Regions from separate parts of the Myroides odoratimimus genome, predicted to be linked through region 1. Evidence: riboswitches for the same ligand, from Rfam matches in the RefSeq annotation. Region 1 holds a riboswitch; the other holds the start of a gene.
The links. A riboswitch is a leader RNA that binds a small molecule or an ion and turns the genes downstream of it on or off. The one in region 1 is predicted to bind cobalamin.

Region 1 (7,544 bases):
TTTTAGGAAGTACGAGTTTCATTTGAACAAACATATATTTACCCAGTTCATTGATGATTGGTAAGCTTTGTTCTAATCGAAGTTCTTTAATTTGCTCTGGGGTTAAGTTTTGTTCTTTTGCTTTTCTTTCTACAGCATATAGTTTTTGTATTTCTACAAGTACATGCTGTGCTTTTGTCTTATCATTGTCAAGAGCTCTTTCAAACTCACGACGAGCGTGTGCCCAACAGCCCAGATGAACTACACCAGACTTAGCTCCATAGGCTTTGTATCCGCTATAACCATCGGTTTGCAGATATCCTTTGAAGTTTTCTAATACAGGTAGTGCAGCGCTACCACTACGTGTGGGACTGTAATTGAACATTACGAGTTTGGATATAGGTGCGTGATACACCCAATAATACCCAAGATGAGATTTATCTTTCTTTTTCTCATCTAAGACTTTGATGGTGGTTTCATCAACTTGAAGATATCCTTCATTTTTGATGTCCAGCAGAAGCTTTTCATATAGTGGTTTTAAAGCATCTATACATTGAGCTGCCCAGCCATCTATAGTAGAAGAAGCTATATCGATATTTTCTCTTGAAAAGCGTTGCTTCTGTCTATATAGCGGAAGGTGATCTACGTATTTGTCAACAAGTATTGTAGATAATAATCCTTCAGAAGGTATTCCTTTATCTATAATTCGCTCTGGAAGCAGTGCAATACTGATTTGCGTATTGTCTTTGTCTTTCGTGGCGTATTTATATCGGATGTAACGTTTTATTTTAAAGTAACCTGGAACATAATCTAAGACATCTGTAGTTTCTTTACCAATGCAAATCTTATCAGATAAATCTCCCTCTGGGTAGATTTCTATTTCTTCTACAGGTAAATGATCGGGTAGTTTAGCTCTTCCTGGATGTTTTTTCTTCTGACGAGAATAAGTGATCTCTTGTTTGATTACTTCTTCTTGTTCTTCCAGGACTGCTTGCTGAACCTCTAAAGGTAACTGTGTTTGATTAGGGTCTTCGAAACGCTCGCGTTTTTGTCCAAATTGCATGCGTCGTAAAAGATCTACTAAGCGTTGGAGTTCTTGCTTTTCTTGTTCTAGCTGAGATGTCTTTTGCTCTAACTTAGATGTCTTTTGCTCTAACTTAGTATTTATTTTGTCTTGTTTGGAAATAGTCTTAGACTGCTTTTTTATAAGCGCCAAAAGTTGTTCTTTCGATAAGTTTTCTAAGTCTATTTCCATGAAGTAAAAATACGTCAAAAGCCCAGAATATACAAGGTTTTAACCTGTTTTACTTCAATAAAAAACGCCTTTTTTGGTTACTTTTGATAACCTGGATTCCCTCTATCATCAGTACTAAATCAGTCCAACTTATTTGAGCTTTACTATGCGTGGGAAAAGCAAAAGTTCCTTGTTCTAAGCGCTTGTGGTATAGTACAAAGCCTCCTGCTTCCCAATGCAAGAGCTTCATTTGATTACAGCGTCTATTGATAAATATATAGACACTTCCACTATGAGCTACTTGATTAAGTTCATTCTGGACAAGTCCACAAAGGCTATCAAAACTCTTGCGCATATCACAAGCTTGTCTATACAAATGAAATTGATTAGAACTACTCAAACTAAACATTACACTAAGTTTACTAATGAATATAGTTCACTAAGATTATCCGTTTGTAGACGTAACTTTACACCATTGGGATATACTATCTCATATTCCTGAGTATTGATGACTTGACCTTTTGTTACAGTTATAAAATTATTGTCTAATTGCGTTGACTCTGACTTTGCCTTATACTTAACCACCCAATAACTAAAGGTTGCTAATTTAATTCCGACACTTTCACAGTATCTTGATTGCGTTAATCCACTTGTTTTCCAATCCTCTACATGAGAGTACATTATTTCTTGTTTGCTCATCTCTTTATTATTTCAAGCAAACTTACTACCTTACGTTAGCTTATGAAATATGGGCTTGGTCGGGTGGATACCCTAAGTCTACGATTCCATTCTGCGCATTGCCTACTTGTACCCCGTTATAAAATACTCCTACGTGATGAGTACCCATATTACGAACGTCTACAGTCTTTAGCCCTCCCATACCACCATAATCTTTGATCTTCACTCCTGCGAAGTATCGTAGAGCATCAGCTACGCTATAACTATTAAGGCGTTGAAGTTTAGCTCCGTCTAGTGTCTGTACAGGTATAAGATCTCGAAAGACTTCTTTTTGTATCACGATCTCATTTAGAGCAGTGATACTGTCTTTAGGTGTCTGCGCATATATAGCAGTATTCGCCATACATAACACAGTGGTTAGTACTAGTAATTTTGTTTTTGTCATATTAGTTTTTGGCTAGTTGATTTTGACATTTGGAGTAGATATAAATGCGTCAAAATCATTGTTGCCAATGACTATATCATAGAACGCCTTATGTTTCATCCCCCGAAAACATCAAAACTTATTTTAGAATGGCAGGTATTCTGACTTACTCATAACGAATATCCTTCCCATCTATGCGACAGTGGATAACTAGATTCGTTATTATTTATGAGCTTACAGCAGCGGGTCTGTTTAGGATTTTCACCTAATTCCCTTTTTCATATCACAGTGATAACCAGTCTGATTACAAATATATAAAAAAAGCTTAATGGAAAGTATTTATTCTGTTAATGGTATTTTATTATAGAATCTTTAAAAATTATTCCAAAAAGGCAAGTGAGATTGATAAGTCTTTAAAGCTTGCTTATTCATTTCAGCCTCTAGATTAGGATAGACACGCATTCCTCTTTTGCCTTCTTTTTGTTCGGTAGAGATGATATTAAGTTTAGCTAATTCTTCTTTGGGGTATAGAAAGTACCCTTGTTGAGTAGATATAATAAAATAGTCAAAATCATCTTTAATATGATAAGGAATAGTCTTCCCTTCATAATCACGTTGCCAAATGGCTACGAAATAACCTACCTTTTTAGGTGTTACTTTAGCTTCTCTATATATAAATTTCTTATCATTTAGAGTAAAAGTACAAGCGTTATAATCATTTTTCTCTATACCCCACTGTATATCTGAGATACTAGTAGATATACAGTTTCCTAATATTTTATTTAGTTGTTCTATATAGTAATGAGGTAGCATTTAATGATATTTATCTATCGTTTTATTATGTTTATAAATGATTGGCATTAGAAAATTTAAACTCTTTTATTTCATATTATTTTTCTACTGTAAGTGCTTTATAGTTAAAAAACTCTTCAGTTATATATTCATTGTGATTTATTTTCTTAGTATATGTTGGATAATTATCTTTATTATATTGATATTCCTTGGTCTCTATGGGATAGAAAACACCTTTATATGTCTTTATATTGTTAGAAGGGGTATAGTTATATCTAATAGGAGAAAATGCAGTACGATATTCTAATACTGATAAGTTTAAAGGCATATCCTTAAAGGGATTATATGCTTCATCATATGTAAATTCTTCTCTTGGTAGAGTAGAACCCTCTAATTTGACACTGGTTACATTGCCTTTTGTATCATATAAGTATTCTATATTACTTTTATTTTCTGAAGCTATAGGATATACATAGTAAATTTGATTATTACTGTTCGTTTTGTATTCATAGTTAGAGTTGCTATACTTATTCGAAAGTACTTTAGTTAAGATTCCTTTGTCATTGTATACTAAAGCATCATCTTCTTTGATTTTTCCTAATGAATCTTTTTCTATTAAATGAAGAAGCTTGTTAGAGGTATTATAAGTATAGTTTGTTTCTGACTTATTTAGATAGAATAACTTTTCATATCCTTTCTTCTTAAAATAATCTACAGTATAATGTTTTATTACATTACCATTTTTATTGTATTCAAAAGTTATTTCGGAGATTAAAATATTGTTGTTTTCTGTTGTAATTTTTTTGTAAGATTCTAATACAGTGATTGTTTTGTTGTTTTCAGTTGTATTGTCTGAGGAGCAACTACTTATGCTTATTGCAACTAATAAATAAGTGAAAAAAGTAATATTTCTAATCATAATTTGTAAGTGTTTAGTAAGTCTTAAAGATATACTTTTGTTTGATTACACTTATAGTTAATATGATATCCTCTCGACTTTTTTAATTTATGAATAGAAACAATGAGTAAACTTACTAATCTTATGGAAATTACTACTGTTATTATTTGACAATATAAATAAGTTTGTGTTTTTGTTTGAAAATGTTAATAAGTAATTATTTTATTTTGATTACTTTTAGATTTGTTTAACAATCTATTAAGTGTGTGAATTATGCGTAAACTATTTGTTTTTCTGTTTTTAGCTACTTCTTTAGTAGGGTTTGCTCAGATTAATTTTGAGCCAGGTTATTATGTTGATAATAATGGTAATCGGGTAGAGGGATTGATCAAAAATATTGATTGGATGAATAATCCTACTAGTTTTCTATATAAAGCAGATGAGAATGCTAGAAGTGAGAACATTCTTTTAGCGGATGCTAAAGAGTTCTCTATTCTCAATAAGAGTAAATATGAAAGACATAAAGTTAACGTTGATATTTCAAGTGATAAACTTCAAAATATGACTAGTGATTCTTTACCAATCTACAAGGAAGAAATGGTCTTCTTAAAATTATTAGTAGATGGTAAGGCAAAATTGTATACATACTATAATAATCAGAGTAAATTCTTTTATCAAAAAGAGGATAAAGAGATTATTCCATTAGTATATAAGAAGTATATTAAGGAAAATAGTAAGGTGAGTAAAGAAAATGGAAATATTGCTACTAATGATAGTTATAAACGTCAGTTATGGATGGACGTTAGTTGTAATACTGACTTAAAGAAGAGAATTAAATATTTAGAGTATAAAATTAAACCATTAACGAAGTACTTTCAGGAATATAATAATTGTGAAGGAGATGAAAGACAATTGTTTGAGAAGAAGAAAGACGGCAATAATCTTCATTTAAGTCTGCGTCCACAGGTATCTATTTCTACTTTTGATTTTGATAATAGTGTTAGTAATGAAAGTCATAATTTAGGAAGTAAAGTTGGTTTTGGAGTTGGTGTAGAATTAGAGTATACGCTTCCATTTAATAATAAAAAATGGAGCTTAATAGTAGAACCTACCTTTAAGAATGTGAATTTTAAGGAAAAGGGTGAAGTAGAGATTAAAATGAATTATAATTCTTTTGAACTACCTTTTGGAGTGAGATATTATTTCTTTATTAATGATAAGTCAAGAATATTTATTAATGCTTCTTATCAGTTTAATTTTGCTTCTAGTACAAATATTAAGTTTAGTAAGGCTAACACAGAAGCATATAAAAGTCTGGATGTTAAATCTGCTAATAATGCAGTATTCGGTATTGGTTATAAGTATGATCGATTTATTGTAGAGTATAGAATTAGTACAAAAAGAGATGTATTGAAAGATTATTCATACTGGGATTCATCTTATGGTAATATGTCATTTATTTTGGGATATTCTTTTTTTTAAAAAATGTTGATATATAATGAAATGAACCATCTTATGATGGTTCATTTTTTATTTATACCTCTAGTTCAATTAAAAAGACTTTATGTATTAGAACTTAATCGTGTTCTTTTAGCGTGATACCATCAGCATCTATTTAATAGATATGTACGCTCAGCTTGCACTTTCTTGGAGATTCCTAGGAGATTCCTAGGGGTTTTCTTGCCCAGAAGGTACTTTTGTCGAAGAAAGGTGCAAGAAACCCTCAAGCAATCCCCTAGCAAATCAAATGAAAACGATCATTAGTTTAGAAATAAACACTAATAAGAAATAGATCTTTTATGTACTTATTTTTAAAATAATGATGTGAATATTTGTTTTTCTAAGGAAGTGTTCTATATTTGTAGAACAACATCTACAAATACCAGTGTTATGAAGTATAGTGTATTCATTTTTAGTCTTGTAATAATTGTATCTTTCAGTTCTTGTAAGATTAATCAGAAAGTAGAAGGAGAGAAGGTAGGACGTTGGGTGTTTAAAAGTACAGTCGAGGGAAAGCAGGAGGTACAACGTGGGAAATACGACAATGAGGGTTTTCAGAAAGGGACATGGAGGTATAAGCGAGATGGAAAGCTGTATAAAAAAGAAGTGATACGAGATTCTATAGCTCACACTACTTTTTATCACCCTAATCATAAGGTAGAAGCAATCGGTAAAACGGTATTGGTCAAAACTAATAAAGGTTTACATTATTACTATACAGGATCTTGGTTTATCTATGATATAAGGGGGAGATTAATACAAGTAAAGCATTATAAAAAAGGAATATTAGAACATATTACAACTGTACGAGAATGATAAAACTACCACAAACAGAAGAACAACTAATGGAATATATTTGGGATATGGAGAAGGCATTTACAAAGGATATTATGGAAAAATATCCAGAGCCTAAACCTGCTCAAACAACAGTGGCAACGTTATTAAAAAGATTAGTTGACAAAGGGTTTATTGATTATAAACTTTATGGTAACTCTAGAGAGTACTACCCTTTAATAGCGAAGGACGATTACTTTGAAAAACATCTTAACGTCATGGTAGAGAACTTCTTTGATAACTCTGCTTTGCGTTTTGCTTCTTTTTTTACTAGAAAAAGTAAGATGAGTAAACATGAATTAGAAGAATTAAAAAAAATAGTAGATGAACAGTTAAAAACGAAATAACTATGTTATTATACCTATCCAAAATCACACTCATTCTCATTGCTTCAATAGTGATATATAAGCTTGTACTAGAGAATAGTAAAGCACATCACTTTAAGAGATATTACCTACTAGGGACATTGCTTATAGGACTTTTCTTACCGTTTATTACTGTTTCTACAGATGTGGAGATGGTATCATGGAATCAAACTTTAGAAGAGTTAAACGACGTCATTATGGAAACTCCTAAACAGGAGGTGATGGTTAGTTCTACTATAGATTGGTCTTATGGAATAGGGGTGTTATATCTGATAGGTATAGTATTCTCACTATCTAAGTTAGTTGTCGAAACTATCAAAATTAGAAGGTTAAAACAAGAAGGAACTAGTATAGAGTTCAATGATGTAGCGATAGTTTTATCTAGTCAAATCACAAATGCCTTCTCGTTTAGGAATACTGTTTACTTTCCTATTACAGAAGAAGTGTCAGAAGACAATAAAATATTGCAACATGAGATAGTACACGTACAGCAGAGACATAGCTTAGATATTATCTTGATAGAGATACTAAAAGTGCTCTTTTGGTTTCACCCAATATTCTATTATTATAAGACTTGTATAGCGTTAAACCATGAGTTTTTAGCAGATGACTCGAGCGTTTCTTCACAAGAGGAAGCAGGAGCATATTTACAGTTATTATTAGCTCAGACTTATAAACAGCATGAGTTACAAGTAACGAGCTCTTTCAACTTTAACTTGACAAAGAAGCGATTCATTATGATTACAAAAAACAATAGTCCATGGAGAAATAGAGTAGGGATCAGTTTGTCTTGTATTCTTTTTTTACTAGTGGGTACACTTGCTATTCAAGCCAAGTCAA
Region 2 (7,544 bases), 1.4 Mb from region 1:
ATAAATCAATTGGTACAGCTGCGGTAGGAGGAATGTTGATTGGTACGCTGATCGGGGTATTAGTTATTCCTTCATTATTTGTTGTGTTCCAGGCGTTACAAGAGAAAATAAGTGGAGCTCCTGTATTAGAAGAACAAGAGTAAGTGTAATTATAAAGTGAGAAATGTATAAGTGTATCTAAGGGTGCACTTATACGTTACACAATGACTTAAGTCAATGCGATAAATCAGAAGAATCATGAAATGGACATATAAAATATATATAGGTGCTCTGGCTATGGGGATGTTGGCCTCATGCCAATCCACACAGAGTTATCAGCACTTAGATATTGCTGCAAAAGAGCTTTATCGAAATACCCAAGAAGGGGACACATTAAGTATAGGCATGATGCCTTGGCAAACTTTGTTTAAAGATGCAAAGCTACAAGAGCTAATAACAGAAGGAATAGAAAATAACTTAGACCTAAAGATAGGGATAGAAAGGCTACATGCTTCAGAGGCGTTATTAAAACAATCTAAAGCTGCGTTCTTACCTGACTTAAGTATAGGTGGAGGAGTGAAAAGATCAAGATTATCTTATCCTCAGGGGTTTGGTTTTGTAAAGAATGCGACACAGTATGATGTATTCGCTAATACTTCTTGGGAGATAGATGTATGGGGAAAATTAGCGAGTAGTAAGCGTGCTGCTTACTATAGAATGCTTCAGTCTGATGCAGGACAAAAGGCTGTGCAGACTCAGATAGTCGCTCAGATAGCAGATTATTATTACCAATTATTGGCGTTAGATCAACAACAAACTATTATCGAAAAGACGATAGTGAATAGAAAAGTAGATGTTGAAACAATGCAAAAGTTGAAGGAGTCAAGTGTAGTAACAGGTGCGGCTGTGGTACAGAGTGAAGCTAACTACTATGACGCTGAGGCTACACTACCTGGTGTGAAACGCCAAATCAGAGAAGTAGAAAATGCATTGAATGTTCTATTAGGGAAACCTGTAGGTACAATAGATAGAGCTAACTTAACTGTACAAGAACTACCAATAGAACCAAGTATAGGGATACCTGCACATCTATTAAAGAATAGGCCTGATGTGATGGCAGCTGAGTATGAGTTGGCAGCGTATTTTGAAGATGTGAATGCGGCTAAGAGAGTATTCTACCCTTCATTAAATATCACAGGAGGAGCGGGATTCTCTAGTTATGAGTTTAAAGATTGGTTTACTTCTACAGGATTGTTTGCTAATATAGCAGGGGGCTTATTACAGCCTATCTTTAATAAAAGACAAAACAAAACGAGGTTAGAGATAGCGAAAGCGAGTTATCAAGAGAAAGCGTACAACTTTCAAAAAACTATGTTAGTAGCAGGGCAAGAGGTCTCTGATGCACTATATGCTTATGAGATGGCAGGAGAGCAACTGACTATGAGACAACAACAAGTGGATAAGTTAGCCTTAGCTGTTGATTATACAAAGAAGTTATTAGTGTATCATTCATCAACGAATTATACAGATGTATTGACTTCAGAACAAGCACACCTTTATGCACAATTAGCACATAGTAATGATCAGCTATTAGAATGGCAAGCCATTATTAAGCTTTATAAAGCATTAGGAGGAGGTTGGAGAGAATAATTTTTTCCATTTATATATAGAGTAATGAAAGTGATACTATAGGGAGAACAATCTTTATAGTAGATTATTAATTACTTGACTCAATCTGTTCGTCGGCATTTTACTTTTAGATAGTTAATCATCGTGCTAATTTGGAAACTATTTATAAAACTGGATTATGTCAATAGATTGAGTCTTTCTAGACAAATAATCTTTGTCGATTTTTTACTACTTTTTAATTGAGAGAGCCACATCGTGAGATGTGGCTTTTTTGTTTTAATTGATTTCTTTTAATATTTAAAAAGAAATGTTGTGAGTGTTCTTAATTTCTCTCATCACAAAAGAACTATGTGTACTTCCTATACTATCTACCATGGCTAATTTATTAAATACAAAGTCTTGGTAATGCTTCATATCATTAGCATATACTTTTAGGATAAAGTCAAAATCTCCTGATATATTATAACATTCAACAACTTCATCTATAAGCATAATATCTTCAACAAACTTGTTATTGATAAGGCGCTCATGTTGTTTAAGTTTAATATTACAGAATACAATAAAGCCTTTATTTAGCTTTTCAGCATCTATTAAAGCGATATATTTCTTTATAAAGCCTTCTTTTTCTAGTCGTTTTATTCTTTCAAAAACTGGAGTAGCAGATAGGTTTACTTGTTGAGCAATCTCTTTTGTAGTCAGATTAGAGTTGTCACATAGTATTCGAAGTAGTTTTAAATCTGTCTCGTCTAGGTTATGCATTAGAATAATATTTTGTTTTAGTGGTACCAAATGTAGTGATAATAGAATTAAAATCTGTTTAAATTATTATTATGGTTATTTGTTCTTAATTGTTGAATATGTAATGTGTTTATATTCTTCAATTGTATCTTTGTTTAGAATTAATGAATTGTTCTTAAAATACTTCATCAGGCGAAAATAGGTTTTACTTAACTGTAGATTAAAAGGGAATCGTGTGAGAATCACGAACTGTCGCGCAACTGTAAGTAACATTGAATATACTAGTCATATTATGCTCACTGATATAAAATCGGGAAGGGCGATTAGTGTAGTTATAAGTCAGGAGACCTGCCATTTTTGAATTGACAATGCTTTCGCGGTAAAGAGCTATAGTCAGGTTTGATGCTATGATGTGCTGTTTCTATGTTATATAGAAGTAGTATTGTATAGCTATTCCTTATCTATTAGAGTTTCCCCACTACCGCGTAATGCATTAGGAAGAGAGAACTTTTTAAGTGATTAATTAACCATTTTAAAAAGTTGTGAAAATGCAAACACAAGTATTAGGCTATCCGCGTATTGGTGGCCAAAGAGAGCTGAAAAAAGCAAATGAACAGTATTGGGCTGAGAAAATTGAAAGAGAAGAGTTAGAGCAGGTTGCGCAAGCTATTCGTCATCAAAATTGGCAATTACAAAAGACAGCAGGTATTACATTAATTCCTTCTAATGACTTTTCATTTTATGATCAGGTATTGGATTGGAGTTTAACCTTAGGAGCTATTCCTAAAAGGTATCAGCCTCTCCGTACAAATGAAGGTCTGTCTTTACTAGATTTATACTTCGCGATGGCTAGAGGGTATCAAAAAGGTGGATTTGATATTACTGCTATGGAAATGACAAAATGGTTTGATACTAACTATCACTATATCGTACCGGAGTTTTATAAAGGACAGCAGTTTGAATTAACTTCACTAAAGGTAGTAGAGGAATATAAAGAAGCAAAGAAGATTGGTATAGAGACTAAGCCCGTTATCTTAAGTCTTGTTTCTTATTTGCTATTAGGTAAGGCAAAAGAACAAGATTTCAATGTATTAAGCTTAGTAGATAGTTTGTTACCTGTATATCTTGAAATAATAAAACGTCTGACAGATGAAGGAGTTCAATACATTCAAATTGATGAACCTTTTCTAGTGCTTGACTTGACAGAAGAACAGAAAAAAGCAATCACATCGTTTTACAATATTATACAATCTTCTTTTCCAGATCTTAAGGTAATTGTAGCTACTTACTTTGGAGGATTAGAAGATAATGCTTCGTTGGCATTGGCATTACCAGTAGAAGTATTGCATATTGATCTAGTGCGTAATGAAGAGCAGCTAGAAGAGATACTTAATAAGGCTCCGTCTAGTTTAAAGTTGTCACTAGGTGTAGTGGATGGTCGTAATATTTGGAAGAACGATTATGAACAATCATTAACATTGATAGATAAAGCTATTGAGCGAAGAGGGAAAGAGAAAATCATCATAGCGACATCGTGTTCATTACTTCACAGCCCTATTGATTTAGAAGGAGAAGTGAAATTAACAACAGAAATCAAGCAATGGCTCGCTTTTGCTAAACAAAAGGTTCAGGAAGTAGTAGATTTAGCTAAGTTAGCGAGTGTTGCAGATAGAGAGGGGGTATCAGCTTATCAAGAGAATAAAATAGCTCAACACGATAAACGTACATCTACGCTTATACATCATGAAGCAGTAAAAAGACGCGTACAAGGAATTACAGAGCAAGATGCACAAAGAAAAGCTCCGTTTAGTACGAGACAACCCTTACAACATAAAGCATTAGACCTGCCTTTATTTCCAACGACAACAATAGGTTCGTTCCCACAGACGAAAGAAGTAAGACAGTGGAGAGCTAAGTTTAAAAAGGGAGAGCTTACAGCACAGCAGTATGAAGATTTATTAAAACAAGAGACGGCTAGAGCTATACAATGGCAAGAAGAAATCGGTCTAGATGTATTAGTACATGGAGAATTTGAACGCAATGATATGGTGGAGTACTTCGGAGAACAATTAGAAGGATTTACATTTACTCAGAATGGTTGGGTACAGAGTTATGGAAGTAGATGTGTGAAACCTCCTGTTATTTATGGAGATGTGTATCGCAGTAAGCCATTAACGGTATTCTGGTCTGCTTATGCACAATCATTGACTAAGCAAAAGGTAAAAGGAATGTTGACAGGTCCAGTGACGATATTACAGTGGTCCTTTGTACGAAATGATATTCCTAGGTCTGAGACCTGTACTCAAATAGCTTTAGCAATTAGAGATGAAGTAGTAGATTTAGAAAGTGCTAATATTGAAATCATCCAGATTGATGAACCTGCAATAAGAGAAGGCTTACCATTGCGTAAAGCAGCCTGGGATAGTTATTTGGATTGGGCTGTTAGAGCATTTAGAATTTCTGCTTCAGGAGTGAAGAATGAGACACAGATTCATACTCATATGTGTTATTCTGAGTTTAACGATATTATACAGCATATTGCAGCTATGGATGCAGATGTGATTACGATAGAGTGTTCTCGTTCACAGATGGATTTATTAGATGCTTTTGCAGCATTTAAATACCCAAATGAGATTGGACCAGGAGTATATGATATTCACTCTCCACGTGTACCTACAGAAGAAGAAATGTTGTATCTAATTAAAAAGGCAGAAAACTATATACCAACAAAACAATTATGGGTAAACCCTGACTGTGGATTAAAAACGCGTCATTGGGAAGAGACTGAAAAAGCGCTTATAGCGATGGTGAATGTCTCTAAAAAACTGAGAGAAGAAAGTTTAGTAGAAGCTATTTAATAGAATAAGGCTCTTGTTGATCAACAAGAGCCTTATTCTATTATTTTAGTTAGAAAGATAGACGAATGATTCTATCTAATTTATCCTTGTCTATATGAGGAGAGAATTCATTGTATAATTCATGCTTAAGTAGTGATACGATAGCAAAGAAATCTGAAGTAAGCGTTAAGTAGTATTGTTCTACTTTTTCTATTGATTGGTTTTCTGCTATTTTGATCTGATGACTTTCAGTCATTAGATTACCTACGTGAACTAAGATTTTATCAAAAGTCTCTGCTGAGGTATGCATTTGAAGAAAACCAAACTCAAAGATCAGATCGTGTAGGTTATTCACTTCTTTCTCTATTTTCTTACCTGTAGATAAGTGTGGACTAAGTGATTCTCGTTGTAAGATCGTGTTTAGCTGAGTCAAGAATTGAAAGAAAACTTCTTGTTTCTTTTCAAATACTAATAAGTGACGTTCTCTAGACTCTTCACTTTTAGTTTGTCCTTGTAATAAGAGAACAGTAATAATAGCTGTAATTACAACTCCTAATAATGTACCAAAGAACTGACCAGGAAGAGAAGCTAGCTCAAATATTTCAAAAGTTATGGCTACGATAAAGAAGATAATTGTACTTGTGATAATACCTACTCTTGGCCAATTGATTTTGTTTTTCATAAAGTCTTTTTTAAAAAAGCGTTGTAATGGTTTGATGAATAATAGCATAGCCTTTTTTAAGAGATAGAAAAAGGAAAAGCTTATTCAGAATGAAATTACAACTATTTCTGATATAAAAAAGATTATCTTTTTTGATGTGTCTTTCTATAAGCCGACATACTCATACTTTCATGTTTCTTAAAGAATTTGTTAGCATGACTCTCATCTGTAAACGTAAATTCAGAAGCTATCTCACCTATTCTAAGATCGCTAAATAATAGACGTTGCTTAATAAGTTTTAGTCGATAAGTAGTGATGTACTGCTGCATAGTTTCTCCGCATTGATTAAAAAAATAATTACCTATATAAGACGGTGCTAGACCAAATTCTTGTCCTATAACCTGTGCTGTTAATCGTTTGAGGTCATAGATGTTCTGTTGTATGTAACTTATGATGTCTAATACCTTTTGTTCTTTAGTGGTTAAGTTTTCAGGAATATAGTTCATTAGATTACGCGTAGCTATAATCATAATAGCATTGATATACTGACGTTGTAAATCGCAATTACAGGTTTTAGTATTTTGGATACTGAGTATAAGGCATTCTACTATTTTGTGAATGATATGTTTGTCTTCCTCATCTGTTATAATAGAAGTAGGTAGATGCGTAGCATAGTACAGCACGCATTCTAAGTGATTAATATTAGCAGCATTGTATTGCTTGATGTATTCATCATTCACGCGAATAACGACAAACTCTGATTGAGCTGTTAGGTCAAAAGAGTGTTTGTCTTCTGGAGTGATTAGATATAGGTCACCCATAGTTATTTTGCTTTTATTGCCATTTACAGTGTGTGTTCCTTCTCCTGAAATCACAAATACAAACTCAAAAAAATTGAATTGTCTGTTCTGTAGAGGACAAGAATCTACCTTCTCATAAAAGACCTCAAAGGGTTGATATATATTTTCTCTTGCCATGTATATACTGTTATTTGATTAAAATGTACCTGTATGATGGTGTTTAATCAGTTTATTTTTGTGTAAAAGTAATAATTATATGAAAGCAATTGTGTTAAATGAATTTGGAGGAGTAGAGAATCTTCAAATCAGAGAGGTAGAGATGCCTTTTATAAATAAAGATGAAGTATTAGTAAAAGTGAAAGCACTTAGTATTAATCCAGTGGATGCTTTGACTAGAGCTGGTACAGTAGGGATGTCTAAAGTAGTAGAGCAGTTTACTCCTATTATTTTAGGATGGGACTTTTCAGGTGTAATAGAAGCAATAGGAGATCACGTACAAGAGTTTAAAGTAGACGATGCTGTTTTTGGTATGGTAAACTTTCCAGGGCACGGCAGGGCTTATGCAGAATATATTGCTGTGCCCGTTAATCAGATCGCTTTAAAACCTAGTAATATTACTTATGAAGAAGCAGCTGCGTCTACCTTAGCAGCTTTGACTGCATGGCAGGCTTTTGATAGTTATGGTAAACTAAGACCTAATGATAAGGTACTAATACATGCCGCATCTGGAGGAGTAGGGCATTATGCAGTGCAGATTGCTAAGCATTTAGGGGCTTATGTGATAGGAACATCTTCATTGAAGAATAAAGACTTTGTTTTAAACTTAGGAGCTGATGAGTATATTGATTATAGAAGTGTGAAGTTTGAGGAAGTAGTGTCAGATATAGATTTTGTCTTAGA

Region 2: it holds a riboswitch for cobalamin, as region 1 does, so the genes downstream of both, metE (5-methyltetrahydropteroyltriglutamate--homocysteine S-methyltransferase) here and E0Z07_RS06755 (TonB-dependent receptor) in region 1, are expected to answer to the same signal.

The regions. Positions count from the first base shown of each region.
Region 1 covers NZ_CP037427.1:1,467,773-1,475,316, forward strand. Annotated here, with positions in the region: gene tnpC (IS66 family transposase) at 1-1,234, opposite strand, end outside; gene tnpB (IS66 family insertion sequence element accessory protein TnpB) at 1,284-1,622, opposite strand; gene tnpA (IS66 family insertion sequence element accessory protein TnpA) at 1,622-1,912, opposite strand; partial or broken gene E0Z07_RS06755 (TonB-dependent receptor) at 1,983-2,336, opposite strand; cobalamin riboswitch at 2,450-2,630, opposite strand; gene E0Z07_RS06760 (MepB family protein) at 2,688-3,128, opposite strand; gene E0Z07_RS06765 (hypothetical protein) at 3,205-4,026, opposite strand; gene E0Z07_RS06770 (outer membrane beta-barrel protein) at 4,279-5,487, shown strand; gene E0Z07_RS06775 (hypothetical protein) at 5,896-6,321, shown strand; gene E0Z07_RS06780 (BlaI/MecI/CopY family transcriptional regulator) at 6,318-6,686, shown strand; gene E0Z07_RS06785 (M56 family metallopeptidase) at 6,689-7,544, shown strand, end outside.
Region 2 covers NZ_CP037427.1:80,506-88,049, reverse strand. Annotated here, with positions in the region: gene E0Z07_RS00410 (efflux RND transporter permease subunit) at 1-143, shown strand, start outside; gene E0Z07_RS00405 (TolC family protein) at 238-1,629, shown strand; gene E0Z07_RS00400 (Lrp/AsnC family transcriptional regulator) at 1,906-2,367, opposite strand; cobalamin riboswitch at 2,529-2,716, shown strand; gene metE (5-methyltetrahydropteroyltriglutamate--homocysteine S-methyltransferase) at 2,895-5,204, shown strand; gene E0Z07_RS00390 (hypothetical protein) at 5,254-5,865, opposite strand; gene E0Z07_RS00385 (helix-turn-helix domain-containing protein) at 5,988-6,821, opposite strand; gene E0Z07_RS00380 (NADP-dependent oxidoreductase) at 6,901-7,544, shown strand, end outside.